3 regions of the Paenibacillus sp. FSL M7-0896 genome follow, and region 3 is predicted to be linked to each of the others. Evidence: riboswitches for the same ligand, from Rfam matches in the RefSeq annotation. Region 3 holds a riboswitch; each other region holds the start of a gene.
What was found. Region 3 has a riboswitch for cobalamin ahead of MKY12_RS07170 (energy-coupling factor ABC transporter permease). Riboswitches for the same ligand answer to the same signal wherever they lie in the genome.
Positions count from the first base shown of each region.

Region 1: linked by a shared signal. The riboswitch ahead of MKY12_RS00795 (anaerobic ribonucleoside triphosphate reductase) and the one ahead of MKY12_RS07170 (energy-coupling factor ABC transporter permease) in region 3 are both predicted to bind cobalamin.
Region 2: linked by a shared signal. The riboswitch ahead of MKY12_RS03120 (S-layer homology domain-containing protein) and the one ahead of MKY12_RS07170 (energy-coupling factor ABC transporter permease) in region 3 are both predicted to bind cobalamin.

Region 1 covers NZ_CP150250.1:182,740-192,473, reverse strand. Annotated here, with positions in the region: gene MKY12_RS00815 (hypothetical protein) at 1-897, opposite strand, end outside; tRNA gene MKY12_RS00810 (tRNA-Thr) at 1,054-1,125, opposite strand; gene MKY12_RS00805 (sugar phosphate isomerase/epimerase) at 1,214-1,993, opposite strand; gene MKY12_RS00800 (MTH1187 family thiamine-binding protein) at 2,041-2,349, opposite strand; cobalamin riboswitch at 2,691-2,922, shown strand; gene MKY12_RS00795 (anaerobic ribonucleoside triphosphate reductase) at 3,231-5,216, shown strand; gene nrdG (anaerobic ribonucleoside-triphosphate reductase activating protein) at 5,213-5,740, shown strand; gene ssuE (NADPH-dependent FMN reductase) at 6,275-6,844, opposite strand; gene serS (serine--tRNA ligase) at 7,252-8,544, shown strand; gene MKY12_RS00775 (S-layer homology domain-containing protein) at 8,831-9,734, shown strand, end outside.
Region 2 covers NZ_CP150250.1:747,799-757,532, forward strand. Annotated here, with positions in the region: gene MKY12_RS03110 (hypothetical protein) at 1-248, shown strand, start outside; gene MKY12_RS03115 (hypothetical protein) at 245-3,439, shown strand; cobalamin riboswitch at 5,173-5,366, shown strand; gene MKY12_RS03120 (S-layer homology domain-containing protein) at 5,579-7,750, shown strand; gene MKY12_RS03125 (DUF4430 domain-containing protein) at 8,222-9,049, shown strand; gene MKY12_RS03130 (energy-coupling factor transporter transmembrane component T) at 9,046-9,734, shown strand, end outside.
Region 3 covers NZ_CP150250.1:1,709,164-1,718,897, forward strand. Annotated here, with positions in the region: gene MKY12_RS07155 (DUF6171 family protein) at 1-64, shown strand, start outside; gene MKY12_RS07160 (hypothetical protein) at 296-604, shown strand; gene MKY12_RS07165 (helix-turn-helix domain-containing protein) at 954-1,886, opposite strand; cobalamin riboswitch at 2,026-2,221, shown strand; gene MKY12_RS07170 (energy-coupling factor ABC transporter permease) at 2,506-3,270, shown strand; gene MKY12_RS07175 (energy-coupling factor ABC transporter substrate-binding protein) at 3,270-3,563, shown strand; gene cbiQ (cobalt ECF transporter T component CbiQ) at 3,560-4,348, shown strand; gene MKY12_RS07185 (ABC transporter ATP-binding protein) at 4,361-5,221, shown strand; gene cobJ (precorrin-3B C(17)-methyltransferase) at 5,236-8,166, shown strand; gene cobK (precorrin-6A reductase) at 8,163-8,957, shown strand; gene MKY12_RS07200 (precorrin-8X methylmutase) at 8,960-9,625, shown strand.

The sequences.
Region 1 (9,734 bases), 1.5 Mb from region 3:
ACGCCCGTCGAAATACTCAATCCTTAGCACAGGATAAGAGGGGAGACTGTTCCTTTTCGAGGTCCTAGCCGCTTCCAGCTGATGGCGGGAGGTTTGTTTACGACCGATAATTATTTTCCACAAAACGATACACAGGGAGGGGATGAAGAAGCAGAGCACCGCCAACCAACCACTGAAGGTCTTGACATAGACGGCAAAAAAGAGGGCTGCGGATAGAATCGCAAGCAACCAGATGTAGAGCTCCTGCCTCCAATTGGACTGGCGCTTCCCGGATACTGGAGGAATGGACTGTGCTGGCTGAATATCGGTAGCTTGCTCCGGTTGAGCTGCCGTTCGTTCCCTCCTAGGCAAATGCTCCCCATTCAGCATATAAAAGTTATCGGCTGCTCCCTGCCAGACCTTCTCATGCGAGGGATGCGGCGACTGCCAGAGGGTAACGTATTCTTGAATGTCTTTTAGATACAGGGCAGGATCGCCCGTGAATGAGAAATATTGCGAAAGCTCCAGATGAATAACAGCAGCAGAATAACGCTTTACATGGGTCGATAAGGTTTCCAGCCACTCATGTACAGGAGTGGAAAGCGCTGGGAAATGGGCCAGCGTGCCGGGTAAACTCAGGCGCAATTGCTCTGCAGCATCCGCCCATGGAATCTGCCATTGGAAGGCCTCTGAAAAATGTTCCCACTCAGGCAAATCCTCCACATCCGGTTGGTCCATATGGGGTTGAATCTTGCTCCAAGCTTGCATAAGCTGCCTGCTATAGTGCTGGAACTGGTCTTGGCTGACCAGACAAAACCATATTGGAGCGAGAAAATTATTCGTTTCGAAAGCTGTATTCTCATAATCAATCAAATCTGTATCGGCACTGGTAACACTCAGGAATGTCCGGTTTCCCATATAAGATCCTTGCCTCCTTGCCTCCTAGCATCCAACCATAAGCTCCCCACTTTACTTAACTAAAGGTTAGAAGAATGGTAGATGTTGATGCTTGCATAGAAAAAAGGCGCAGTTCCAAAAAACCGGAAACCCGCGCCACTATCGACTTTGTAAGAATGCTGGTGAAGGGAATTGAACCCCCGGCCTACGCATTACGAGTGCGTTGCTCTACCCCTGAGCTACACCAGCGAACAGGCTTTGCTGTCCTGCCAAACACAAAATATTATAACTCTTCCAGCGGAAAACGCAAGCCCTTTTTCCGCTGGTTGCTGTGTCATCAGCCCTGCATCAGCCCCAGCCCGCGGAAATAATCCAGTGCGAGCTTAGCGCTTGCAAGGGAGGATACCTCATATGCCTCTTGCTCCACAATATAATAGAGAATTCCGCTCTGCTCCGCGATCTCGAAGACGCTCCGGAAATCGACCTCTCCCTTTCCGAGATCGGTCTCCTCATTGTCTGCTCCGAAGTCCTTAATGTGAACCAGCGGAACACGGCCGGCGTACCGTGACACATAATCAACGGGCCGGGCTCCCCCCCTGTATACCCATCCCAGATCAAACTCAGCCAGCATATGCTCGGCAGGAATCTGCTCCAGCCAGATATCGATGACCGCCTTGCCGTCAACCTCTTTGAATTCATAATCATGGTTGTGGTAGCCGTACTGCATCCCCGCCGCCCGGACCATCGCGGAAGCCTTCTCCAGGAATGGAATGATTCTCGTTACATCCTCTATGGAAGGGTTCGGCGGAAGCGGTGCCGACGGGGTGATCATATATTGCAGTCCGAGCTCTACACCGTATTCAATCTCTTTGGCTAATGCCTGTTCCATCTTATCCAGACTGCTGAAGTCCAGGCCTACATGCGCCGAAGGGGCCGCCAGGCCAAGTTCATCCAGCTTACGGCGCAGTTCCCCTGCAGATACACCGAAATAACCGGCGAATTCCACTGCCTGGTACCCCATCTCTGCCACCTTGGCCAGTGTGCCGAGGAAATCGCGTTCCGTCTGGTCACGCAGTGTATACATTTGAATTCCGATCTGCTGTGCTGCTTCTGTCATTAAGAATCCGCTCCTTATCGGTTGATTCTGATTGGATACTATTGTGGTTACTCTCCCTGTAGCTTGCGCTCCACAGATTCCAGCTTGCTGCGGCTGGTCGAGGTCTTGTCGCGCCGGTCATCGATCTTGAGTGAGGTTGAGACTCTCTGTGCCCCGGCGGTAAACGGCGACTCATGCAGCGCTTCTACCGCAGCCAGAATCCGCGCTACCGGTCCCTCAATAATTGTACCCATAGAAGTTAGCTCATAGGTAATGCCCTCCACCGTCTGCAGCACACGCTGCATCTCGGCCACATAGCTGCTGAGACTGGTGCTGCCTGTCCCGATCGGAATAACGGTCACTTCGCCAATTGCCATTGTGATCTCCCTCCTAATTATCTGGTGTGCCTGAGCCTCTTATTTATCCTCTTATTGTAACGCTTCGCCAGGCTTGCTACAAATCACCTGCACCCTCTCTATTCTATTAATATCCGTCAAAATGATTACCAGGATTAGACGCACTCTATTTATGGATTCTTTGTGGCGTATTTTCGGAGATTTTATGAAAAATTCACGGCAGATTCATAGGAAAGTTGTGGATTACCTGTGGACTAACTGTGGATCAGCTGTGAGTAAAAGCGCCGAACCCGCTCCCCGTGCGGGATTGCAAAAAAACATTTACAAACACAATATATTGCGGTAGCTTTAATAGATAACAACAAAATATAGTAGAAACGGGTGTTTCACCCCTTGTAATAGAGGTGCGACTTAATAGGGAAGCGCGGTGCAAAACCGCTGCGGTCCCGCCACTGTAACCGGATGCTCCCAGGGTGCGATGCCCAGGGCCGCATTCTCCGGCTAAATGCCACTAAGGGGCGGAATAAGCCCCCCGGGAAGGCGCCGGAGGAGTTGCCGGAAGCCAGGAGACCTGCCTGTTTCGGTGGCACCGCTTAGACTCCTGCGAGGAATAGGGGAGGTGTCCGTATGCGGCCTGCAATAGCAGAGTTAGCCTTCCGTCAATCGGGCCAGAGGCTGCCGATACCTGAGGACGATCGTGGATTATCTTCAGGTATCGGCTCTGCGGAATATACAAGAACGGGCGTAAGCTATTTACCCAGTGTCTGCTCGTATATTCCACCCAGACCACAGGCAAACTTCCGCTTCCCGGATCTTTGCATCATGCATTCGGGCATTTCCGGCCTTCCCGGCCGGAGGTGCTTTTTTAACGCTTACAATACCCGAGAGGAGAGAGTTATATAATGACGCTGCTGGAGAAACGTTATAACGAAGGACAAGCTGCACAGGAGGATCTTTTGGAAGAGGTCATTCATCTGGGACGGGATATTATCGACAGCCGGGATCTGGATCTGCTGCGCGAGAACGCCAACCTGAACGGGGAGAGCTTCTCCGGCAAAATGAGCAAATTCGGCAGTGAATACTCCAAATGGTATGCCCGCAACTTCACCATGCCGCCGCAGCTGGTACAGGCTACCCTGGATAATGTCGTCTATGTGCATGACCTGGATCAATACGCCATCGGAACCACCAACTGCATCTTCATCCCGTTCGAACGGCTTCTCCGTGAAGGCTTCAACACCGGCAACGGCAGCGTACGGCCTCCCAACTCGATTATGACGGCGATGTCGCTGGTGGCGATTATTTTCCAGTCGCAGCAGAATGCGCAGTACGGCGGTGTGTCCGCGAATAAGCTGGATTATGATCTGGCTCCTTATGTGACCAAGTCCTTCTCCAAGCTCTTCCGCAAAGGTCTGGAGTATTTCGAGGAGAATGCAGAGGTTTCAGAACTTGGGGAGATTACGATGAGCCGCAGCGATCTGGCTGAGCAGTATCCGCGCGCCTTCCGTTTTGCCCTGAAGGAGACGCAGAGCGAGACCCTGCAGGCCGCAGAGAGTATGGTACATAACCTGAATACGATGTCCAGCCGCTCCGGCGGCCAGATTCCTTTTACCAGCATCAACTACGGGACCTGCACCTCCCCGGAGGGCCAGCTTGTGATCAGCTCGCTGCTGACGGCTACGATGAACGGACTGGGCAGCGGGGAGACGCCGGTGTTCCCGATTCAGATCTTCAAATGCAAGCAAGGCATTAACCAGCAACCGGGTGACCCTAACTATGAGCTGTTCCTGAAGGCAGCGGAGTGCTCGGCGCGCAGATTGTATCCGAACTTCGCCAACCTGGACGCTCCGCTGAACATGCAATATTATGATCCGGCTGACCCGGATACCGAGTTCGCTACGATGGGCTGCCGGACCCGTGTGCTCGGCGACCGCTTCGGACGCAACCATTGCTCCGGCAAAGGCAACTTGTCCTTCAATACGCTCAACCTGGTGCGTCTTGGACTGACCCACGGCACGATAACCGGCCGCCGCCTGGCTGCTGATGAAGAAGGGTTCTTCGACGACCTGAATCACTATATGGATATTGCACTGGACGGTCTGCTGCACCGCTTCCGTATCCAGGCTTCCCAGAAGGCCAAAGCCTCCGATTTCATGATGCGTGAAGGCGTCTGGGAGGGCGGCGAGCAGCTTGCACCTGATGACAGCGTAGGCGAACTGCTGAAGCACGGCAGCCTGTCGCTGGGCTTCATCGGGATGGCAGAGTGCATGAAGGCTATGTACGGCAAGCACCACGGCGAAGATATGGAGATTCACGCCAAGGCTGTAGCCATTGTCCGCCACATGCGTGAATATTGCGACCGCAAGAGCGAGGAGCTTAACCTCAACATCACCTTGTTCGCAACACCGGCCGAAGGTCTCTCCGGCAAGTTCACCAAGATCGACCGCAAGGTGCTCGGTTCTATCCCTGGGGTAACCGACCGTGAATACTATACGAACTCGTTCCACATCCCGGTCTACCATGAACTGAGCGCAGCCAAGAAGATCAGCCTGGAAGCCCCGTTCCATGAATATTGCAACGCCGGAGCGATCTCCTATGTCGAGCTGAACGGCAATGCCCGGAGCAACCCTGCAGCCTTCGTCAAAATCATCAAATACGCGCTGGAGCAGGATATCAGCTACTTCAGCATTAACCATCCGATTGACCGCTGCTCCGGCTGCGGCTATGAAGGGGTCATCGGCACGAATTGCCCGACCTGCAATGCCCATGAGGATACCACCCATATCCGCCGTCTGCGCCGGGTTACCGGGTATCTGACCGGTGACTATCAGACCCGCTTCAATGCGGCCAAGCAAGCCGAAGTCCGGGACCGTGTTAAGCATCTATGAACATCTGCGGATATTACCCGGAGTCGATCAATGAAGGGGAAGGCCTGCGGGCCGTCCTCTTCATCAGCGGCTGCCGCCACCGCTGCCCGGGCTGCTTCAACCCGAAGACCTGGAACTTTAACTACGGGGAGGCCTTTACCCCGGAGCGCCGGCGGGAGATTATAGAGGAGATTGCAGGCAATCCGCTGCTGGACGGCTTGACGCTGGCGGGCGGGGACCCTTTTTTCTCGGCTGAGGAGGCTGCAGACTTCATACACGAGCTGCGCGCCGAGCTGCCGGGCTTCCCGGTCTGGATCTATACCGGCTATACGTACGAGGAGCTTACGGCTTCCCCGGGCTCTGCGGAATGGAAGCTGCTGGCCTTGTGCCAGGTCGTGATCGACGGACGGTTCGTCGAAGAGCTCAAAGACCTTACCCTCTCCTACCGGGGAAGCAGCAACCAGCGGATCATTGATATTCCGGCGAGTCTGGCGGGAGATAGGGTTGTTCTGTGGGAGCCGGAGCTGAGCTTTCAAGGGGTATAAAATTCATATCAAGTAGAGACGGTACCGTCCTTATAAAGGACGGTACCGTTTCAGCGAGAAAGATAAGGATAATTATAGCGCGAAGCATATAAATTACTCGCGCGAGCACAATGTATGTTGTTTTCCACATACATTTGGTTCATATGCCTGCATGCGAACACAATGTATGCTGTTTTCCACATAGCATTTGGTTCATATGCCTGCATGCGAGCACAATGTATGCTGTTTTCCACATACATTTGTTTCATATGCCTGCATGAGAGCACAATGTATGCTGTTTTCCACATACATTTGGTTCATATGCTATTGTACCAGCATATTCCTATTCGGTTTTAAGCATACCTTTAGTCACATTCAGTATCAAAGTCACTCTACGGATCACCCAAAGAACTCTTAATCACAAATTTACACACACCTTTTCCACAACAGCAGGAATTATAGTTTCCTATATAACCAAAAAGGCACTGCACGCCCACATCCGGGTAGTGCAGTGCCTTTCGATTATACCGGGCAGCTCGAACCGGCAGCTTCACGTTATTTTGCGGCTCCTGTCTGCCCTGCCTTGCGCCCCATCTTATGCTCCGTCTCCTCCGCCAGCTCTTCCAGCACACTGTTCAGGCGTAAACGCAGCTCTTCAGCCAGCTCAACTACGCCCTGGTCGTTACGAACCGCCTGGGAGTCTACGGCGTAGACGCCGCCAAGAATGTAGCGGGCGCCAAGCACGGACAGTACCGGCTTCAGTGCATAGTCGATCGCCAGCAGATGTGCAAGACTTCCGCCCATGAAGAGCGGCAGGACGATTTTGCCGGCCAGCCCTTTTTGCGGCACCAGATCCAGGAAGGTCTTCAGTACTCCCGTGTAAGAAGCCTTATATACCGGACTGACTACGATTACCGCATCAGCTTCCGCTACGAGCCCATTCGCCTTGACAATGGCTTCGCTCTCGAATTTGGTATGGATCAGATCCTCTGCAGGCAGCTCCGCCACATTGATCCGCTCCACTTCATACCCGCGCTCCCGCAGGGCATTCTCTGCATACTCAATCACGGCATTGATCCGTGAGACCAGCGAGGGTGTTCCGTTAATTACGACTATTTTGGCCATTTCCGCACCTCTTCCGTCCGCATAATAGGATAAACCGGGCTGCTTCGCCGGGCATCAATACTTTAAATTAGTAATAATCCTAGCAGAGTACAAGGAATATTGTCAAACCCCTCTTATGCTTGCAAACCGCTGCCGCTCTGGTTATAATAAACGGCAAACCTATATCCCGACCAGGCCAACGACCGGCATCCAACCGCGAGGCGTCTGCGACCGGAGCAGCTTCCTGTTCCCTAAGTTTACCGGGTTTCGCCCGTTACCGCGAAGACCAAAGAGGGCCTGATTCCGCGCTGCTTAGCTGCTATACGTGAATGAGGTCAACCTGGGTGGCACCGCGAGCTGACGCTCCTCGTCCCATGGATGAGGGCGTTTTTTGCGTTTTTTTACCCACACTTAAGGAGCGGATGCAGATGTTGGATATGAATTGGATCAGGGAGAATGAGGACATTGTACGGAAGACGGCCGAGTGGAAAAGACTGGAGTTCCCGCTGGCGGAGCTCCTGAAATGGGATGACCGGCGGCGGGAGGTACGCCGGGCCACCGAGCAGCGGCGCGCGGAGCGCAACGCGCTGACGAAGGAGGTCGAGCGCCTGCTGCGCGGGGGCGACGTTTCGGGTGGCGAGCTGGCCAAGGAGCAGGTGCGGGTGATCAACGGCCAGCTGACTCTGCTGGAGGCGGAGCTGGCGGAAGCGGAGCAGCGCTGCGGCGAGCTGCTGCTGGAAGCGCCGAATCCCGTGTCGGCGGATACGCCGATCGGGCCGGATGACAGCGCGAATGTGGAGCTGCGGCGGCATGGCGCGCCGCCGGTCTTCGGCTTCCGCGCGCGGGACCATGTCGAGCTCGGAGAGCTGCACGACATCATCGACCTTCCGCGCGGTGTCAAAGCCGGAGGGCCTCGCAGCTATGTGCTGAAGGGGGCCGGGCTGCTGCTGCACCTCGCCGTGCAGCGGCTGGCGCTCGATGTGTTGATGCAGCGCGGCTTCACCGCGATGGATGTGCCCGTGATCGTCCGGCCGGAAGCGCTGGAGCGGACCGGCTTCTTCCCCGGCGGCCGGGACCAGACCTACGAGCTGACAGGCGAGAAGCGCTGGCTGGCCGGGACCTCGGAGGTGTCGCTGGTCTCGCTGTACAGCGATGAGATTCTGGAGCTGGATCAGCCGCTGCGGCTGGCCGGGATGTCGGCCTGCTTCCGCCGTGAGGTGGGTTCGGCCGGCCGCGATGTGCGCGGGCTGTACCGGGTCCACCAGTTCTCGAAGATCGAGCAGGTGGTCATGTGCAAGAACAATCCGGCAGAATCGGAGCAGATGCTCCAGGAGATTCTCGGCAATGCCGAGCATATTCTTCAGCTGCTGGAGCTGCCTTACCGGGTAGTCGCCGTCTGTAGCGGAGACATGGCGATGAAGACCCATAAGCAGTATGACATCGAGACCTGGATGCCGGGCAGAGAAGCTTACGGGGAGACCCACTCGGCTTCCAATCTGCTCGACTTCCAGGCCCGCCGCTCGGGCATCCGCTACCGTGATGAAGACGGGCGGCTGCAATACTGCCATACCTTGAACAACACAGCGGTCGCCACGCCGCGCATTCTGATTCCGCTGCTGGAGAACCACCAGCAGGAGGACGGATCGATCTATATCCCGCAGGCGCTGCGGCCTTATATGGGCGGGGCGGAGCGGATTGAACCGGGAGTGAATCACGGCTGATATCCGGCTCTACAACGACGACTATAATTGATTTTCTATTAATAATCGATAATAGCCATTCCCCATATATTGGGGAATGGCTATTTATATAGATTTTATACTAAACATTACTACTATTTTTATGCATTTCTAATAAACTTCTCTATTATTCTTTTGAATTGGTCTCAATTTAATATATATTTATATGAAGCGACCCTTTATTTAACAATTAAATGGTAGAATAATGGGGAATGCCAATCATAGTTTTGAGAGGAGTGGGTTTAGGATCATGGTTATTTCTCACAGGATGCGAAGATGGCTGTCTGCAGCGTTATCCGTGCTAATGCTGCTTGGACTAGTAACACCTGCTGGACAAAATGCTCAGGCAACAGCGGATAACAGTAACATTGTAATCTCACAAGTCTACGGTGGCGGCGGCAACGGCGGCGCTAAATACAAAAATGACTTCATTGAATTATACAATCCTACGGATACAGCAGTGAGTCTTGAGGGATGGAAGGTGCGTTATGCCAGTGCCAATGGTGACCTAAGTAACACATCCGACATCTCAGTATTAACAGGAACCATTGCCGCGAAGGGATACTTTCTGATCCAGCAATCGGCTGGTACCGGAGGTACGGTTGAATTGCCAGCCCCTGATTATACAGGAACATTAAAGCTTGGAGCTGCCAATGGCAAAATTGACCTTGTAGATGCCTCCAATGCAGGTGTTGATATGGTTGGCTTCGGAAATGCCACTACTTATGAAGGCAGCGGACCTACAGGAGCGCTAAGCAGTACGCTTGCTGCAGTGCGCAAAAACTCAGATATCGGCCCTGCCGGTAACCGCGGCCTGGATACCGATAACAACACCAACGATTTCACCGTCCAGCCCCCTGATCCCCGCAATAGCCATTATGGTCTCAGTCAGACTGTAGCGCCGGTTATTGCCACTCCGTCTGCCAATGCCTGGCCCGCAGGCACTGAAATCTCCCTTAATACGTCAACCGTTGGCGCATCCGTGTACGCCGCAGTCTACATAGACGGCGCCGAAGCGGCATTCAAACCATACAGCGGACCCATACTGCTGAATGCACCCATAACCATCAAAACCTATGCTGCCGTATCGGATTCAGTGTACAGTACGGTAACGAGTTATGATTACACCCTGCTTCAACAACAGGGTATCGCCTCTGTCCGCCCGGCACCTA
Region 2 (9,734 bases), 960 kb from region 3:
CGCTGAACCTGGACGAGTTCCACAACATCGACGGTGAAATCCGGCGCTTCATTGAGAAGGTGGACCGGCCGTTCAAGGATACGATGGATGTGTATTTTGCCAATACGGGATATTTCGCCGTGTCTGCGCTGGGCAGCAATCCGGTCAATCAGAAGGTAGAAGGTGTAGTCAGTCCGATCCGGGTCGATGAGCCGTTCATCTGGCTGCTTCACAAGCTGAATTATATTGAGGGGAGCGACGGGCCGTGAACAGATTCTCAGGGTCCATGATCACCCAGCAGATGTATACCCGCGAGCGCCGGGGCGTATACCGGTCTACAGAGGGCTTCGATACGGTGGCGAAATCGGAGAGTCTCGATAATAATTTTGTCAAAAAAATTCTGCATCCCTTCTGCCTCTACGATGCCCCGGCTGAGCTTACGGCACGCGGCGAGAAGGATGAGGAGCTGTATCCGGCTGCGCTGCATCTGTTCCATACGGAGAGCAACGAGACTGTGATTGGAGAGAGCCGTTATCTGGCGGCGGATTTCACGGGGCAGCGGAGCGCTTTTTTTGCCCATAATTTCGTGGTGCCACCTATCCGCTCCGAAGAGATTGTCGAGGGGTACGGAGACTGGCTGCATGCGGGGTTTGCCCGGAGCTATGAGGGGGAACCTGGCGGGACACTGCCTGAGCTGGAGTCGATTCCCGTGGCAACCCGCACGCTGGACGAGCCGACAGACCCGCGCAGCGTGTTATCTGGTCTAGGCTTCACAGAAGAGCTGTTCAAAGCCCTGCTGCAAGCGGTAATGCTGTCCGTAGCCGGGAAGAAGAAAATCTATGTAGCGCTGGATGTGCCGATCAGTGAGTTGTCGCAGCGTGCGGCCCGGCTGACGGAGGTCCTCTTCGCTGCGCTGCCGTATGACTTCCGCCGCAGGCTGGGAGTGATCACGTATGCCAAGGAGCCGCTGAGCCGCAAATACATTCACCTGACCTTCGTGGAGAAGGGCTCTCTGCGTCCGGGCGACCGCAATATTGAGAAGGATTATATCTTCGATCTGGCTGGCGCAAGGTTCCTGAATACCGACTTCGGCGAGTCGCGGCAGATCTATGCCGATCTGGCCTGGAAGACGCTGGTGGAGAAGGGCGGAAGCCTCCGTGATTTCGCTAAGTTTGCCGACAGCCTGCTGCTCGGGGAGAGTGCGGAGCGTAAGCTGTCGCTGGCGCTCTACAATGAGCTGGCGGTCTTTTATGAAATCGAGCAAGGTAATGAAGCCCTATATACAGACAACAAGAACGCTATACTCGGCGGCCTGCTGTCCTATCTGAAGCCGGAGGGGAAGCTGGATTCGCGGGTGCGGCTGAATGATATGTTCCTGGAGCGGTTCGACCGCGAATATGATCTGATCCGCAAGCAGGGGATTCCGTCACCGGAGGTTCTGGAACAGTTCAAGGATTACTACGCGCTGCCGGGCCATAATTACCGGGTGAAGATCGTCGATTACTTCATCAACGGGATGCTGAACTGCCAGTCCGGGGGCCGGGAGGATATGCTGGCTGCCGCTTACGGGATTGTAGAGAGCGATACGGCGCTTAGCGAGGCTTTCTTCAAAAAAGTACTGTCCCAATCTCACTTCCGCAGAATGCTGTTCGAGCCATATCTGGAATCCCGGCTGGCTGCCGCTGCCGGAACGGCGGATATCCTCCGCCTCGTGGGCCACTTCGGCCGGAGTCTTCCGGAGGTGCTTCAGCAGGCAGCGGTACGGGATACCTTCAAGGAATATCTGCTGGAGAAGCTGCAGCGGGAATCCGATCCGGTAGCGGCGGTAACGGCTGTTCATGAAGCGGTCCAGCAGGCAGAGAAGCAGCGCCGCAGAGGCGGCGTATACCCGGAGGCCTTGTCCGTTATGGAGGAGCTCGGCACGGTTGCTGACCGCTTCCTGCTGAACCGGCTCTCTCTCGACGAGCTGACGATGGAGCAGCTGCTGGAGATCTCGTTCCTGCGTTACCGGGATACGGCAGACTGGCAGCCGCCGCTCGATGCGATTGCGAAGCGCAAAGCGAATGCGCTGCGCGCGGCCTACCGCTGGTTCGGGGAGGAGTCGCCGGACGAGGAGATTTTTGCCGGACTGACGCCGCGTGAGCTGGACGATGTACAGCTGCTCGGTGCGCGGTGGCTGAAGGAAGCGCGGAGCCTGGAGCCGTTCGACCGGCTGCCGCTGGCCTTCTATCACAGCAGTGAACGTGAAGGCGGGCCGCTGGATTATGATGCGCTGCTGGATCTGGTGGTCCGCAAGGCGGGCAATGACAAGGAGACGGTGTACCGGTTCCTGGATTGGTCGCAGCATAGCTGGCTGTTCGCAAGCTCTGGCAAGAAGCTGTGGCCGAATTACAAGCGGGCTGTGCTGAGATATTTCCTGAAGAGCGACCGCGAGGCATTCAAGAACCGTGAATTCCGCAAAAACCATCTCGACACAGCAACGCCTGCCATGCAGACTGTCTACAATGAAGCCCGCGCCCAGCTGGCTTCGCCGCTGGCGCGGTGGGTCAGCCGCAGCCGATTTCAAATCCTGATCTCAGGGAGCATCCTCGGGATCATTCTGATTGCGGCGGTTATCCTGCTTAGCCAGCTAGGGGGACGCGGCAAGGATACAGCTGCGCCGGTGGCCAGCCCCAGCCCGCTTCCGGCAGTGACAGGACAAGCCGCTGTAGCGGCCCCGGTCTCTGTCCGGCTTATCGGCGGTGACGCGGGGACTGGCGGGAATAGCAGCGGTGATGCGGGAAGCGGAGAAACGGGTAAGAATAACGGCGTTAAGCTGTTGTTCAGCTTCACTGATGCGGCGGAATGCTCCGCCTTCAAGCCGGAGCGGATTGGCGTGGAGTCCGCCAGCGGCGTTACGGACTACGAGGTTAAGGCAACGGTTAGCAGTTGCCAGGTTGAAGCAGGCGCCGGAGTGGACGGCGGTGCGAAGGGTGAGGCAGGCGCCGGAGCGGACGGCGATGCGAAGGGTGAGACAGGCGCCGGAGCGGACGGCGGTGCGAAGAGTGAGGCAAGCGCCGGAGTGGACGGCGATGCGAGTGGCAAGGCAGGAGCCGGAGTAGACGGCGGTGCGAAGGGTGAGGCAGGCGCCGGAGCGGACGGCGGTGCGAAGGGTGAGGCAGGCGCTGGAGCGGACGGCGATGCGAAGGGTGAGGCGGGCGCTGGAGCGGACAGCGGCGCGGATAGTGGAGCCACCGCCACTCCAGCGGCGGCGGGGACTCCTCCGTCACGCGTCTACGAGGTGACGGTGGAGCTTTCAGCAGGCGCGAAGCTGGCAGCAGGTGATATGATCACCGCCGGAAGATACTCGCTGAAGCTGGCGGCAGATCCGGGCAGCGCCCCGGAGGCTACAGCCACAGCCGCGCCTAGTGCGGAGCCGTCCGCTTACGCAAGCCCGGAAGCGGACAAGGACGCGGAATAACACAGCGGAAACAAGCAGGCTGCGTAAGCTTTTAACTAACGCGATCGGATAATGCAATCGACTGACGCAATTGATTGCCGCTACCGGCCAACGCAATCGACTGACGCTACTGACTGATGCTATCGACTAACGCAATCGACTAATGCAATCGACCAACGCAATCGACTGATGCTACCGACTGATGCAATCGACCAACGCAATCGACTAATGCTACCGACTGATGCTATCGACTAACGCTACCGACCAATGCAATCGACTGATGCTACCGACTGATGCTATCGACTGATGCTATCGACCAACGTAATCGACTGACGCTACCGGCCAACGCAATCGACTGACGCTACCGACTGATGCTATCGACCAACGCAATCGACTAACGCTATCGACTGATGCTACCGACCAACGCAATCGACTAACGCTACCGACTGATTCTATCAACAACGCAATCGACTAACGCTACCGACTGATGCAATCGACTAACGCTATCGACTGATGCTACCGACCAACGCAATCGACTAACGCTACCGACTGATGCTATCGGCCAACGCAATCGACTAACGCAATCGACCAACGCTACCGACTCACTAAACCGACTGACGCTACCGAGTGGCGCTTTTAACTAACGCTAACGAGTAACGCTCCTTAGTCATTCAGCCGACTCACACAACTAACTGACGGTTTTGAGTCGATACCAAGTGATGGTACTGAGTAACATTGCTTACAGTGATAGGTGTACTCCGTACAACTAAAAACAGTGAAAAGGAAGACGTTCCTCTCGTAACTGTATTCCATACAACTAATTTTGCCCGAATGGGCGAAAAGCCGGTACAGAAGCATTTTAGGTGCATGAAATACAGCTAAAAGTACATTTGGCAGTAAATCAGACGATTTAGTTGTACAGATTGCATTTAAGCATAACGTTTGGAGCTAGAATAGTACCTTAGTTAGTCGGGGTACGGCAGCCCCCCAGCAAGCTAGAGGATTAAATGAATGCTGATTAGTTAGAACCTGATGATCGACTAGCGGTAGCTGATCCGCTGTGCGCATATAGCGCGGCATGGTGGACTGGTCAGAGCCTGGTGCATACTACTTTATGTAGTACAATGATTTGCGCTCCGGCAGGCTGATACAAGCATAAAGTAATTAGTTAAGTGTGCTAGTGTCCGAACGAAGCTGCTCGATTGCACTTTGTACACTAGAATGAGGCATATCGAGCCTTATATGGTGTTCTGCTGTATTCGGTACATTAGATTTTGGGAATTTGGCCCGGCGGAGGGTTATTTGCCACAATCGCTTGTATGAAATGCAGCAGAATGCGTTATCGACCGCTTTTACACGAATTCTAATGTACATAATACAATCGCCTGGCTTCCGCTGTCTCCGTTAGTACCGCCAACGGCTTAATTAACAGCAGAAGAGTCACTCCATAGTCCTGAATAGTACGATGTGCCGGGGTAGCGGGCATGTGCTGTTCAGGATTTTTTGTGCAAATATAAGAATGTATATGGTACACGTTATAAATTATCCTTCTATTTCTCGCTGAAACGGTACCGTCCTTTAAAAGGACGGCAAAGCCGTTTCCACTTGGGAATGGGCGGGGCTTCGGGGGGGATGGAATAGAAATAGCTTGTCTATAGACATACAGGGGAATAGTAGATATGATTGTTTCAGAATATTAAAATTTAATAAGCTTTGGGAAAAGGTGCAGATTGCCTCAGAGACCGCGCGCTGTCGCTAGCAGATGCTGGCAGGGCTATGTCTAATAGAGGAATCTGCTTAAAAGGGAAGCCCGGTGCAAGTCCGGCGCGGTCCCGCCACTGTAAATACGGAGCAACTCCTGAGGAGCCACTGTCTGCTAACGGGATGGGAAGGCGGGGGAAGCGGTGAAGTATGAGCCAGGAGACCTGCCTTTTTCGTTGTTGTTTCTATTCTTCGGGGGTAAGAATGTGGAAGCAGATGCTGATATTGGCGAGGGCTGTGTATGCTGTATTGTATGTAGTGTGGGAGAGTAATCGGCTCCTTCAGCCGCCCTGTATTGTATTCTTCCCCGGCCGCCCTGCATAGGGCGGTCTTTAGGTTGCCGCTCTATCTGCGGAGGAAGCAGGATTCATCCATTCTATTTCAGGAAAGAGGTTAGTTATGAAGAACCATTCTCTATCATCCAGGTTCACACGGCTGGGACTAGCTGTCATTATGCTGTTCGCACTGCTGGGAGCAGCCGTAGCCCCGGCAGGACAAGCTGCTGCTGCACAGGCAGGCGGGACTTCCGCACCAGCGGTGTCCGCTCTGCCCGCAAGTGAGGCAGCCAGCGTAACTGCTGCGGTCTATGCTACTGCGGAATTCATGCTGAAGAACGGAGTCCAGTCGGACTGGCAGGCGATTGGCCTTGCGCAAGCAGGCTACAAGGTTCCTGCCAGCTATCTGAAGGCGCTTGATGGCAAGGTGGCTGAGGCTAAGGGTGTTTTTGCCAGAGCTACGGACTATGCCCGGATCACGCTCGCCGTTAAGGCACTTGGCGGCGACCCGGCGAATGTGGCAGGCTATAACCTGATTGAGAAGCTCTACAATCACGATGCAATTACCGGCCAGACGCTGAATAATCCGGTCTATGCACTGCTCGCTCTGGATTCCGGCAGCTATACAATCCCGGCAAATGCGAAATGGACACAGTCTAAGCTGCTGGCAGAGATTCTGGCGAAGCAGAACCCGGACGGAGGCTTTACTCTGACCACGGGTGCGAGTGATCCGGATATGACAGCGATGGTGCTGAACGCACTGGCTGGACATAAGCAGGAAGCGGCAGTGAATGCTGCCGGTCAGCGGGCGGCAGCCTGGCTGGCTAAGGCACAGGATAAGAATGGCGGATATGGCGACAGCAGCGAGAGTGTAGCTCAGGCCATCATCGGTCTGTCTGCCTTCGGCATTGATCCGGCAGGAGCAGATTATACTAAGGGTAATATTAATCTGGTCAGCAAGCTGCTGAGCTTCAGCGCAGCAGATGGCGGATTCATCCACACTGCGGGCGGCAGCTCCAATCCGCTCTCAACGGAGCAGGCACTGGAGGCTTTGGTAGCGTACAAGCTGTTTGGAACAGGCGGTAAGCTCTTTGATTTTAGCGGCACACCAGTGAAGAATCCTCAGGTAAGTGTCTCGGTTACAGTTGAAGGTCCGAATGGAACCTTGGCTGAGGGCAGCGTGTACGCCGGAAATGTGCTTACGGCACTGGATAAGACAGCAGCAGCCAAGCGCCTGGCTCTGGTCAATGAAGCAGGCAATTATGTGACGGGGATCGGCGGCGTGATTGCGGGTACTTTTGGCGGATATGATGGCTGGATGTACGTGGTCGCACGCGGCGGAGCATGGATCTATCCAAGTGTAGGGATGGGCGACTTCGCGCTGGAGGAGAATGACCGCATTGTGGTCTATTATGGCGGGGACAACACGCAGGTGGTTGATGCCGTAACCGCGACTCCCGCACAGCCGCAGCCTGGACAAGATCTGAAGGTGCAGGTAACCCAGAAGCAATGGGTCTGGAATGAGGCGACCTTCACCTCCGATCCGGTAACCTCACCGGCAGCAGGCGTACAGGTAACCATCGGCGGCAAAACAGCAGTTACAGATGCTGCGGGTGTGGCTGTTGTGGCCGGAGGACTGCCAGCAAATAAATATACCCTGACGGTTACGGGATATCTGAAGGATAAAACCCCGGCCATCGTGCGTCATACGGTCCCGGTAACGGTGGCTTCTGCGGCGGCGGACCGTCCGGCTTTTGGCGATGTGAAGTCGATCTCGCCTTGGGCGCTGGAGTCGGTATACACGGCATATGACCGCAAGCTGATGAACGGTGTAAGTGAGGACAGCCTGCTGTTTGCACCGAAAAAGAATATTACCCGTGCTGAATTTGCAGCGCTGCTGCTGCGGTTAACCGGGAACGAGCCGTCTGCGGCGTCTTCTGCTGGGGTCTTCAGTGATGTTAAGGCCGGTACATGGTATTATGGAACAGTGAACCGGGCGAAGGAGCTAGGAATCATCAGCGGCGTAAGCGCCAAAACGTTCAAACCGGACGGGCTGGTTACGCGCCAGGATATGGCTGTGATGATGGTTAGAGCTTTTAAGCTGGATGCTACATCAGCCGGAGTAGGAGCAGGGGTTGGTAAGTTCAGCGATGAAGATAAGATTAGCGACTATGCATTGTCCGCTGTCCGTACGGTGACGGGACTTGGATATATGAGCGGCACCGGCGGCGCATTCGAGCCTACTGCTGTGGTAACCCGTGAGATGGCTGCTGCTGTAGCGGTTAGATTGCCATAGTTGAGTAGGGAGCAGCAGAGTTCGGCAGGTAGAGTAAGATCAGCTTCAATATACAGCTATACTACCGCAGGAGGCACTGAACGAACTCTGGAGCCGACGATAAGTGGATAAATGACATCTAATTTGGCAGGATTTGCTGCAGAGCGGGAGCTAGTTGGATAAACTACACTTATTCAGGCCTGAAGCTGCAGAATGATGAGGTATGGGCAAAATTAGATGCCGGAAATCCAACTAAATTCTATACAGGTGCGTAATCTGGATTATTAAGTGTAGAAAATCCAACTACGCACCAGTGCTGATGAGTAGTTGCGGCGTATAGGGTTGTTGAAGCGTTGCAGGCTCATTAGACAGGCTATTTTGCTTGGAATTAGTTCGGATATGTCTTGAAAAGTAAGCATAAGGTGTATGAAGGAACGGGGAACAGGCTGACTGGCCCCCGTTCTTTTCCCTTTTTGTGGAGGTGTGCAGGTAATGTTCAATCTAGTCAAAAGAGGCCGGGGAAGGCTGGCTCCGCTGCTTCTCCTGCTGATGGTATTGCTGCTCCCCGGCTGCTCCTCTGGGCAGCCGGATCAGGCAGGCGGCGGCCCGCAGCCGCCCGCCGGGACCCCGGCCGCGCAGACGCCGCGGCCTGGAGACGAAGCGGCTCCGCTGCCGGGAGCCGCTGAGGGCACTGCCGTACCATCCGCCCCTGCGGACGGTACGGCAGCTCCAGCGTCGCCAGGCGCAGCGGCGACGCAGCCATCGGCGGGCGCAAGCAAGCCCGCCAAGCCGGCGTCGCCAAGCGCAGCGACGACGCAGCCACCGGCGGGCGTAAGCAAGCCCGCCAAGCCGGCGTCGCCAAGCGCAGCGACGACGCAGCCATCGGCGGGCGCAAGCAAGCCCGCCAAGTCCCCGGCGGCCACACCCAAGCCGCCGACCCCCGCGCCCGCTGCGGCGGCCACGCCCAAGCCGGACAACGTAGTCACTCTCTCCATCACCGGAGATGAGGAGCATGGCGTGATTCTGGCCGCTGCCCAGTACGAGATCAAGAAGGGCGAGAGTGTGCTGGACCTGCTGAAGCGGATTACACGGGCACAGAAGATCCAGATGGAATATCAGGGCAGCAAGGCTTTTGCTTATGTGGAAGGTATAGATAATTTGTACGAGGGTGATCACGGGGCAGAGAGCGGCTGGATGTACAAGGTGAATGGAGAATTTCCGTCCAAGGCTGCGGGTAGCTGGATCGTCGAGCCCGGGGATACCATCGAGTGGCTGTATACGCTTGATCTAGGCAAAGACCTGGGGGCCAAAGCGCCATGAGCAGCGGCTTTCGTTCCATGCATCCGGTAGTAGCCCTGCTGTATTATGCAGGGCTGCTGCTGTTCACTCTGCTGGTCTTCCATCCGTTATTTCTGGCTACAGAGATAGCCGGACTGCTGGCGCTGCTGCTGTTGCAGGGACAAGGGCGTCAACTGGTGCGCAGCTTGCCTTTTATGCTGCTGATGGCAGCTTCCGTGGCCTTGCTGAACCCGCTGTTCTCACATCGAGGGGCGCATATTCTGTTCTACTGGCTGGATCAGCCTATTACGCTGGAAGCTGTGCTGTATGGACTGATGATGATGACAATGCTGCTTACTATTTTCATCTGGTTTATATCCTACAATTACACGGTGACTACAGATAAGTTCATGTACCTGTTCGCCGCGGCTGCGCCGAGAACGGCGCTGCTGACGCTGATGGCCATCCGGTTCGTACCGCTGTTCCAGCGGCGGCTGCGCCAGATTACGCTGATCCAGCGTCTGCGCGGGATAGATGCCGGTACGGGAAGCCTTAAGAAAAGAATGACGGACGGAATGACGCTGCTCAAGGTGCTGCTGACCTGGTCGCTGGAAGAAGCCCTCCAGACTGGAGACTCCATGACAGCCCGTGGTTACGGCAGCACCAAACGTAGCACTTACACGATATACAAGGCTGATTTGCAGGATAAGCTGGTGATGCTGCTGTT
Region 3 (9,734 bases):
CCGGCTGAAGGCCCGCAGCTGTCCGTTGCCGGGCGGCGGCAAGTGGCAGCCAGTGGCGGAATGACGGCCCACGCCTAACGGCTAGGGGCCAGGCGAAAAGATAGGCAGAAGCCGCTCTTGCCATAAGAGACGAATCGATCACCGATAGCCCCTACAACCTGTACAATACGGCAGTTGGAGGGGCTTTTTTTGCGTTGTGGAGGTGAGGGGGAGGAAGAGGAAATGAGAGGGGAAAATCCATCTAATGCGGCGTGAAGTGGGCTGGAAGAGGAAATGAGAGGGATAAATCCCTCTAATGCAGCGTGAAAGTGGGCTGGAGGAGGAAATGAGAGGGATAAATCCCTCTAAGCGGCGTGAAAGTGGGCTGGAAGAGGAAATGAGAGGGATAAATCCATCTAATGCGGCTGAAAGTGGGCTGGATGAGCAAAAGAGAGGGATAAATCCATCTAATGCGGCTGAAAGTGGGCTGGATGAGCAAAAGAGAGGGATAAATCCCTCTAATGCGGCTGAAAGTGGGCTGGATGAGGAAAAGAGAGGGGAAAATCCCTTTGGTGCGGTTGGAAGTGGGCTGGATGGATGTTGCGAGGGGCATAAGTGCCCCTGAATTGGCCGAAAGTGAGCGATGAGCGGAAATGAGGGGCATAAGTGCCCCTGAATTGGCCGAAAGTGAGCGTTGAGCAGAAATGAAGAGCACTAATGCCCCTGAATCGGCCGAAAGTGGGCGTTAAGCAGAAATAAGGAGTATTAGCTCTAAAAGTAGCTGAAACGAAAACTAACCTAATTAGTCTAACTAATCTAACTAATCTATCTCTACTACCTACCTACCTACCTACCTACCTACCTACCTACCTACCTACCTACCTACCTACCTACCTACCTACCTACCTACCTACCTACCTACCTACCTACCTACCTACCTACCTACCTACCTTCTACACACCCTAATCTGGCTTTCATATAGGACCCGGCAAATCTGCCACGCCATCTGTATAAAACAACTCAAACACCAAATCCTCGTTGTAGTTGCCGAAGCCTTTACCGAACAGGGTGAGACCGCCGATGTGCTCGGCATCCTCCTCGACAGAGAGCCGGAAGGTCCATTGTTTGTTGCGGATGCCTACCTGATCCAGGGTGACCTCCGACAGCTTTTGCCCGTCCATGTAGGTACCTGTCTGCGTAATCCGCAGCTGCTTGAGCAGGCCGTATTGATTGGTGAGTGCAGGCCACCAGGCCGGGGTGTATTTTCCCGGGTTGTCTCCGTAGTCACCGGGGCTGGTCCAGAAGCCGAGCGATTGTCCGTTCAGTGTGAAGGTAATATCCGACGGCCAGTTATTGTTGACCGACGGGGCTTCGGAGGCGATCTCCATCGTGATGGCAAGCTCCTCCGGCTGCTGGCTCGACAGCAGGAAATTCGGGATTTTATACTCGACGAACCCCTTGCCGAACCAGAGAATCCCGGCGTTCACCCGCTCCTGGTCCCAGAAATAACGGGGATCGTCAAAGTGCCCGATGACCCTCTCTGTCGTAGACAGTCCGCAGGTAGGCTCGATCTGGAAGTCGGAATAATGCCCCACAGGGATGTCCTTGCGGTACCCTCTGCGCGGAGTCCGGGCCTGTCCCGGAAAAACAATCTCAGCCCCGTCGGCGGCCAGTGTACAGATCTTCTGCAGGCCGCTTTTGCCGGGAGCCATATGGCTGCGGATCAGCCCGGCGGCTTCGAGCTTGCGCACATGCATGGTCATAATCGCACTGCTGAGCTTGAGGGCTGCGGCCAGCTCCTTCACGTTCATGGGCTTATCGGACAGCAGCCGCAGCATATGCAGGCGCACGGTACTGGACAGGGCCTCGTACACGGGCAAAGATTGTTCGGTTAGATCAAGTTTCATCGGATGCCTCCACGTTCAGGTTATATAGTTAATAATTATATTACTCAAATAAAATTTCTACAAGCCATGATTGGCTGCAGGCGAGCTTTTCCAATTTATATCACAGACAGGCCAATCTCTGTCAGCTATGATTTGAGATGAATTAGCGATGAAACAAGGTGCTCTTGCCGGAAGCGGCAAGGGATAACAGGGAATCGGGTGCAACTCCCGAGCGGTCCCGCCACTGTATGGAAGAGCTGCACTTCATGAGGTCACTCGGGAAGCCCCCGGGGAAGACGAAGTCTGCAGCGCCTGTATTCCAAGCCAGGAGACCTACCTTGTCTACGCACACCACGACTCTACGCGGATAGGAGCGGTGTACGGATAGGTTAATGAGAAGAGGCGTTCTGCCCTGATGGACCGGAGAAAGCTTGGTGCTTCAAGGTGATCCCCGGTTATAGCTGCTGGATACAAGGATACGGCCCATAGTGATGGGACGGTGAAAAGCACCTTGTTCCGCTTCGCCACGGGTTGCGCGCTCTATCGAACTTGCCTGCGTACATACACTCCCACCCTATAGGGTGGGTTTTTTGGGCTTTATGATCTGTAATGGGAAATCAACAAACATGGAGGGTGACAAATGAAAAAGCACAGATGGTGGAGCTTTGCGGCACTGGTTGCCGGATTTACGGTGTACTTTATGCTGAACGAACCGGGGACGGCCCGGGCGATGCACATTATGGAAGGATTCCTGCCGGTTGGCTGGGCAGTGTTCTGGTGGGCGGCGTTTATCCCGTTCTTTGTCCTTGGAATCTTCAAGCTGAGAGCCATGACCCGGGAGAATCCGGAGCTGAAGCTGCTGCTGGGTCTGGCCGGGGCGTTTACCTTCGTACTGTCTGCGCTCAAAATGCCTTCCGTGACCGGAAGCAGCTCCCACCCCACCGGTACCGGACTAGGTGCGGTAATGCTGGGGCCGCTGCCCATGAGCGTAATCGGCTCGATTGTCCTGCTGTTTCAGGCGCTGCTGCTGGCGCACGGCGGGATCACTACGCTTGGAGCCAATGCGTTCTCGATGGCGGTGGCGGGTCCTTTTGCCGGATATGCAGTGTATAAACTGATGATGAAAATGCCGGACCGCGAGAAGCTGGCCCTGTTCTGCGCCGCAGCGGTAGCGGACCTTAGTACGTATGTGGTGACGTCCTTCCAGCTAGCGGTGGCGTTTCCGGCGGCGGATGGCGGCGTTCTGGCATCTTTTCTCAAATTCGGGGGCATCTTTGCCGTGACGCAAATCCCGCTGGCCATCAGTGAAGGGCTGTTGACGGTACTGCTCTGGAACTGGCTGAAATCGTATAGCCCGAATGAATTGTCGCTGCTGAAACGCAAGGTGAACGGAGGAAGAGCCTAATGAGCAATAAATGGAAAAATGGGTTGATGCTGCTGGTTGTTATTCTGCTGGTCATTCTGCCGCTGCTGCTGGTTAATGGGGAATTCGGAGGGGCCGATGATGCGGCTGAAGGTGTGATTACCGAAATGAATCCTGACTATAAGCCGTGGTTCAAGCCGCTGACCGAGCTGCCGGGTGAGACGGAGAGTATGCTGTTTGCATTGCAGGCCGCGATTGGTGCCGGTGTGATCGGTTATACCCTGGGGCTGCTCAAGGGCAAGCAAGGCGGGACGAAGCAGCATAGCAGCAAGTGATCCGGCGGATTGACGTTCTCTCTTACAATAATGCTCTGCGCCAGTTGTCCCCGATGTGGAAAAGCTCGTTCGCAGCCCTGATGTTCCTGCTATCTTACACCGTACATCCGGTACTACAGGCTGCAATCACCCTATGGATGATGTCCTGGTGTGTATTACAGGCCCGTATTCCCTTCCGTGCTTATGGCATGCTGTTCGGCACAGCGCTGCTGTTCTATGCCCTTAGCGTACCGGCGCTGCTCGTGGAATTCGGGCATCCGGCAGCGGGAGAGGCAGGAATATTCCCGCTTCCGGGACTGAACCTGCAGGTATATGTTACAGCGGCCGGGCTTCAGCGGGCAGGGGAGCTGCTGGCCAGAATCTCTGCCTGCATGAGCTGTTTCTTCTTCCTGATGTTCACTACTCCGTTTAGTGAGCTGTTGCAGGTGCTGCGCAGGCTGCGGATGCCGCAGATTGTCCTGGAGCTGATGCTGATTATGTACCGCTTCCTGTTCCTGCTGAGTGATGCAGCGCATGGTCTGCTGCTGGCCCGCAGGCTGCGCGGAGGCCGCCGGGGCTACAAGGCCAGACTGCGGGAGACTGCGGCCATGGCAGGGGCGCTATTCGGCAACACGATGCACCGTTATTACGGATTATCGCAGGGGCTGCTGGCCCGCGGCTTCACAGACGAGATTATTCTCCCGCCTTATACGGCGCGTCCTGTGCCACGGCGCTATACTGTTCAGGCTTATGCTGGTATTGCGGTGCTGCTGCTGGCTGAGGCGTATTTTATCATAAGCATATGAAAGGAGCCGGCCATGGATCAGGAATCTAGCTTGGCTTGTGACGGAGTGGTCTTTCATTACCCGGATACGAAGGAGCCTGCACTGCATGAACTGACGTTCTCCATCCCCGCAGGCAGCAAGACGGCGGTACTCGGTCATAACGGTTCGGGCAAATCGACGCTGTTCCTGCATGCCGTCGGCATTCTGCGCCCGCAGCAGGGTACGGTTGTGCAAGGAGGGAAGGCGTTATCCTATTCCAAAAAAGAGCTGGCCGCTCTGCGGCGGAAGGTGGGCCTGGTCTTCCAGGACCCTGAGCAGCAGCTGATCCTCAGCACACCGCTGGAGGATGTGTCGTTCGGGCTGCGCGGCAGCGGCATGGCTGAACCGGCTATTGCTGCGCGCTGCCGGGAGGTCATGGAGCTGCTGAATCTGACCGATCTGAGCGATAAACCGATGCACCAGCTTAGCCTGGGCCAGAAGAAACGCACGGCACTCGCCGGTGTACTGGCTATGGAGCCGGAGCTGATTCTATTGGATGAGCCGACCTCTTATCTGGACCCGTTATCGGAAACGAAGATGCTGAAGGGGCTTGAAGCCATACATGATAAAGGGACAACCGTAGTTATGGCTACGCATGATATGGACCTGGCCTACCGCTGGGCGGACTGGATTATTGTGCTGGAGCATGGAAGATGCCGGGCGGCGGGGACTCCGGAGGAGATTTTTGCGGGACGGGAAGAGCTATTGTCCATCGGACTGGGACTGCCGCTGCTGGCTGACTTATGGTTCAGCCTGCCTGCCAGCTTGACCGCAGGGCAGAGCGCTCCCCGCACCGCCGGGGAATTCAAGGACAAACTGCATAAGCTGCTTGCGCTTAACCACAGCTATTCATGAACGGGGGAAGAAGAATGAAGAAACAAGGAAAGCTGCTGATTATCGGCTTCGGCCCCGGAGCGCTGGAGCATATTACCGGCCGCGCACTGGCTGCGCTGGATGAGAGTGAGGCGGTCATCGGCTATACCACTTATGTAGATCTGATCAGGCCGCTGCTGCGGCACCAGGAGATTGTCGGCACGGGGATGACTGAAGAAGTCAGCCGGGCCCAGGAGGCCGTCCGCAGAGCAGAAGCGGGACAGACGATTGCAGTAATCTCCAGCGGCGATGCCGGTGTCTACGGGATGGCCGGGCTGGTATACGAGGTGCTGATCGAACGCGGTTGGAGCCGCTCAGAGGGGGTACAGGTGGAGGTGATCCCGGGAATATCGGCGATCCAGTCCTGTTCCTCGCTGCTTGGAGCGCCGATTATGCATGATTCCTGCACGATCAGCCTGAGCGATCATCTTACCCCCTGGGAGAGCATTGCTGCGCGTGTGGAAGCGGCGGGGGCAGCAGATTTCGTCATTGCGTTCTATAATCCGCGCAGCGGCAGACGGACGCGTCAGATTGAAGAAGCGCGCACTATTCTGCTGCGTTACCGTGATCCGGCTACACCGGTAGGCATTGTCAAAAGCGCCTACCGTGACCGCCAGCAGACAGTCGTAACGACGCTGCAGGATATGCTGGAGCATGAGATCGGCATGCTCTCAACCGTGGTGGTCGGCAACTCTGCTACCGTTGTCTATGAGGACCTGATGATTACGCCGCGCGGATATGAGCGCAAGTACAGTCTCGGAGCACAGACGCAGACGCTGAAGCCGCACGAGCGGCTGCGCACAGCCGCAGAACCGTGGTCGCTGGCTGCGGCGGAGTCCGGGCAGACAGAGGGGGCAGCTGGAGCCGGAGCGGCCAAAACTGTGGATGCTGGGAGAGCAGCAGAGACTGGGCAGAGGGATGCAGCAGATGTTGGAAGCGAGACCGAGCCGGGACAGGTGAAAAGTGCAGAAGCATCAGGTTCGGTTCGGATGGAATGGGCGCTGGGCTGTGGCGAAGCGGAACCAGGACAGACGGAAGAGGCTGCTGCGCAGAGCCTGGCTGCTGCTCCGCAGGTGGAGCGGCTGCGGAGCTTATCCGGTCGCCTGAAGGCATCCACCGATTCTTCCTTCGAGCTGGAGATTGCTCCCGCAACCGGCAGCCGCAGCTTCAACGGTGATCAGATGAAGCTGCTGGCTGAGCTTGCAGGCAGCGATGGGCAATTGATCTATACGAAGGACGGATATTTCCTGCTGCGCGGCAGCCGGAATGAAGAGGCAGAGGCAGGAGCAAGGCTGCTGGAGGCCGGACTGAATGTAAGTACACCTGGAGATTACGTGAAGGTGAAGACCTGCGGATTCTGTGAGCTGCGCAGAAGCGGAGCGTTAAGTGCTGCTGTCCGGCTCCACACCCTGCTGCATGGAATGGCTGTGCCCAGAGAGCTGCACATCAGTGTAGCCGGCTGCGGGATGGCTTGCAGCTCCGCTGTGCTGGATGATATCGGACTGGTAATGTCGCGCGGCAGCTATGAGTTGTATCTCGGCGGCAAGAAGTCCGGGCGGGGTGCCCATGCAGGGATTTTGGTGCGTGAAGGGATGGACGAAGAGCAAGCGGTAGCCGCTGTAGCTGCCGCAGTTGAGGACTACAGGGCTCATGGCCGGGAGCAGGAGCGGTATCATGCGTTCCGGGAACGGATGGACAGCGCAACAGGGAGTGCAGCCCATACATCAGATAACGATAACAGCAAAGAAGGAGTGCAGACGATGAGAACGGTATTACTGGTGGGACACGGGAGCCGGGTTCAAGCGGGAAATGAGGAGCTGCTGGAATTCACCCGCCGGCTCGCAGCCCGTAAGCCGGAGCTGAAGGTTGAGACCTGCTTCATAGAGCTGGCCTCGCCTTCCATCGCTGGCGGAATTGCCAGATGCATTGAGGGTGGTGCGGCGGAGATATACGTAGTGCCGATTATTTTGTTCGCGGCGGGGCATTCCAAGCTTGATATTCCAATGGCCATTGATGAAGCCAAGCAGAGATATCCCGGGGTGAAGTTCATCTACGGACGTCCGCTGGGGGTGCAGGACCGTGCCGTCGATATTCTGCTGGAGCGGATTCAGGAAGCAGAACGACTTCCACTCCTGCAGGTGAAGGTGGCTGGCGGAATGGACCTGGACCTGCGCGGGAACGGTGCATCCACCATAGAGGATAAGGACACCATCGTGCTACTGATGGGACGCGGGGGCAGTGACCCGGATGCCAACAGCGATCTGTATAAAATAAGCCGGCTGCTCTGGGAGAGAACAGGCTACCGCAGCGTGGAAAGCTGCTTCATTGCCATCGCCAAGCCTTCGCTGCCGGACGGGCTTGAGCGCTGCCTTGCATTGGGTGCGCGCAAAATTATTGTTCTGCCGTACCTGCTGTTCACCGGAGTGCTAATGCAGCAGTTCGCAGAGAGAGTGGCGCAATTCGCAGCGGAGCATCCCGGGCTTGAAGTGGAGATCGGCGGCACACTGGGCGCACATCCGCTGCTGGCGGATATGCTGACAGAGCGGATCGAGGAGACGCTGGAAGGCCGTGCCTTCAGTAACTGCGATAACTGCAAATACCGCGATGCAGCCTCTTTGCACCATCATCACCATCACCATCACCATCATGGTGAGGAGGAGCACGGGGAGCATGGGCATGGACATTACGGGCATGGGCATCACAGTCATGAGGGACATGGACACGGGCGCCACTGCCACGGGGAACATGGGCATACGCATGATCACTGCCATAGGGAGCATGAGCATGCACATCACGAGTGTGCGCATCACAGGCATGATGAACATGGGCACACGCATCACGCGCATGAGCATCACTGCCATGGGCGGCATGATGTAACGGAGGCGGCGGCTCTGGCAGACGATCTGGCGCTTCGCCAGCCGCGATGATCTTCATGTTATGCGGCACCAGCGACGCCCGCGAGCTGGCTCAGAGCCTCCTGCGCCAAGGCCTGCCGCTGCAGGCCAGCGTGGTGACGCCCAGCGGGGCAGAACGCCTTATGGCCGCAGGCATCCGCACCCGCGTCGGCAGACTGGACCGCGAGGCGATGATCGCTTTGCTGCAAGCGGGCGGGTACCGTGCCGTGGTGGACGGCAGCCATCCTTTTGCGCTGGAGGCCCATGCTAATGCAATGGAAGCTGCTGCTGCCCTGGGGTTGCCTTACTTCCGCTACGAGCGGCAGAGCCTTATCTATAACAGCCACCCCCGGCTGTTGCTAGTGCATTCCTATGAAGAGGCTGCGCGCAAGGCTAAGGAGCTGAAGGGCTCTGTGATGCTGACTACCGGCGGCAAAACGCTGGAGATTTTTGCGGAGGAGCTGTTGGGAGATCCGGATATCCGGCTGACCGTAAGGCTGCTGCCTTGTCTGGAGAATCTGGAGAAGTGTCTGACCCTTGGGATTGAGCAGCGGAATATTATTGCGCTTCAGGGCCCTTTTAGCAGAGAGATGAATGAGGCCTTATACCGGCAGTACGGCACCCGGGTGATGATTACCAAGGAGAGCGGGGCCGAAGGCTCGGTGGATGAGAAGCTGCATGCCGCGCTGGATATGGGGTTATATGTGATTTTGATTATGCGGCCGGGGCTGCCCTTCGGGGATGGCGGAACGGTGTTTGATTCTTTTGACGAGATTACGGCTGCTGTGAAGAATGCGCTGCTAATGACGAGGGAAGAGGGATGAATGTGGATTTCGGGACAGAGTTCAAGCCGGTGACCGTACAGCCGCAGGAGATAGAGGGTCTAAGCTTTCAGATGATTACGGAGGAGCTGGGTGAACATTCGTTTAGTGCATTGGAGTACCCGATTGTACAGCGGATTATTCATGCTTCGGCTGATTTTGAGCTGGGGCGCAGCCTGGTGTTCCATCCCGGGGCGATTGAGGCGGGGATTCACGCCATTCTGCAGGGCAAGCCGATTATAGCGGATGTGCGGATGGTGGAGGCGGGCATTGCCAAGGAGCGGATTCAGCGGTACGGCGGCGAGGTCCGGGTACATATTTCAGATCCTGATGTGGTGGACGAGGCGAAGGCGCTGGGAACCACAAGGGCGATTATCGCAACGCGCAAGGCCTGCGCCCAGGCACCGGGGGGAATCTATGTCATCGGCAACGCGCCGACTGCCCTGCTGGAGCTGATCCGTCTGGTAAAAGCAGGCGCCGCCCAGCCCGGACTTGTCATCGGCATGCCCGTTGGCTTCGTCTCTGCGGCGGAATCCAAGGATGAGCTGCGCAAGCTGGATATTCCCTACATCACCAATATCGGCCGCAAAGGCGGCAGTACAATCGTGGTCGCCGCAGTGAACGCACTAAGTCTGCTGGCAGTCCGCCGGGCGGCGGGCGAGCTGGGTTAGCTTGATCAGAGAATCAGATCGCTGAAGCGTAGGGCTGGTGAGTTGTCATATCCCGCTTAAGGTGCAAGTGGTATGCTTAATCGCACTCTGTACAACTAAATGCTCTGAT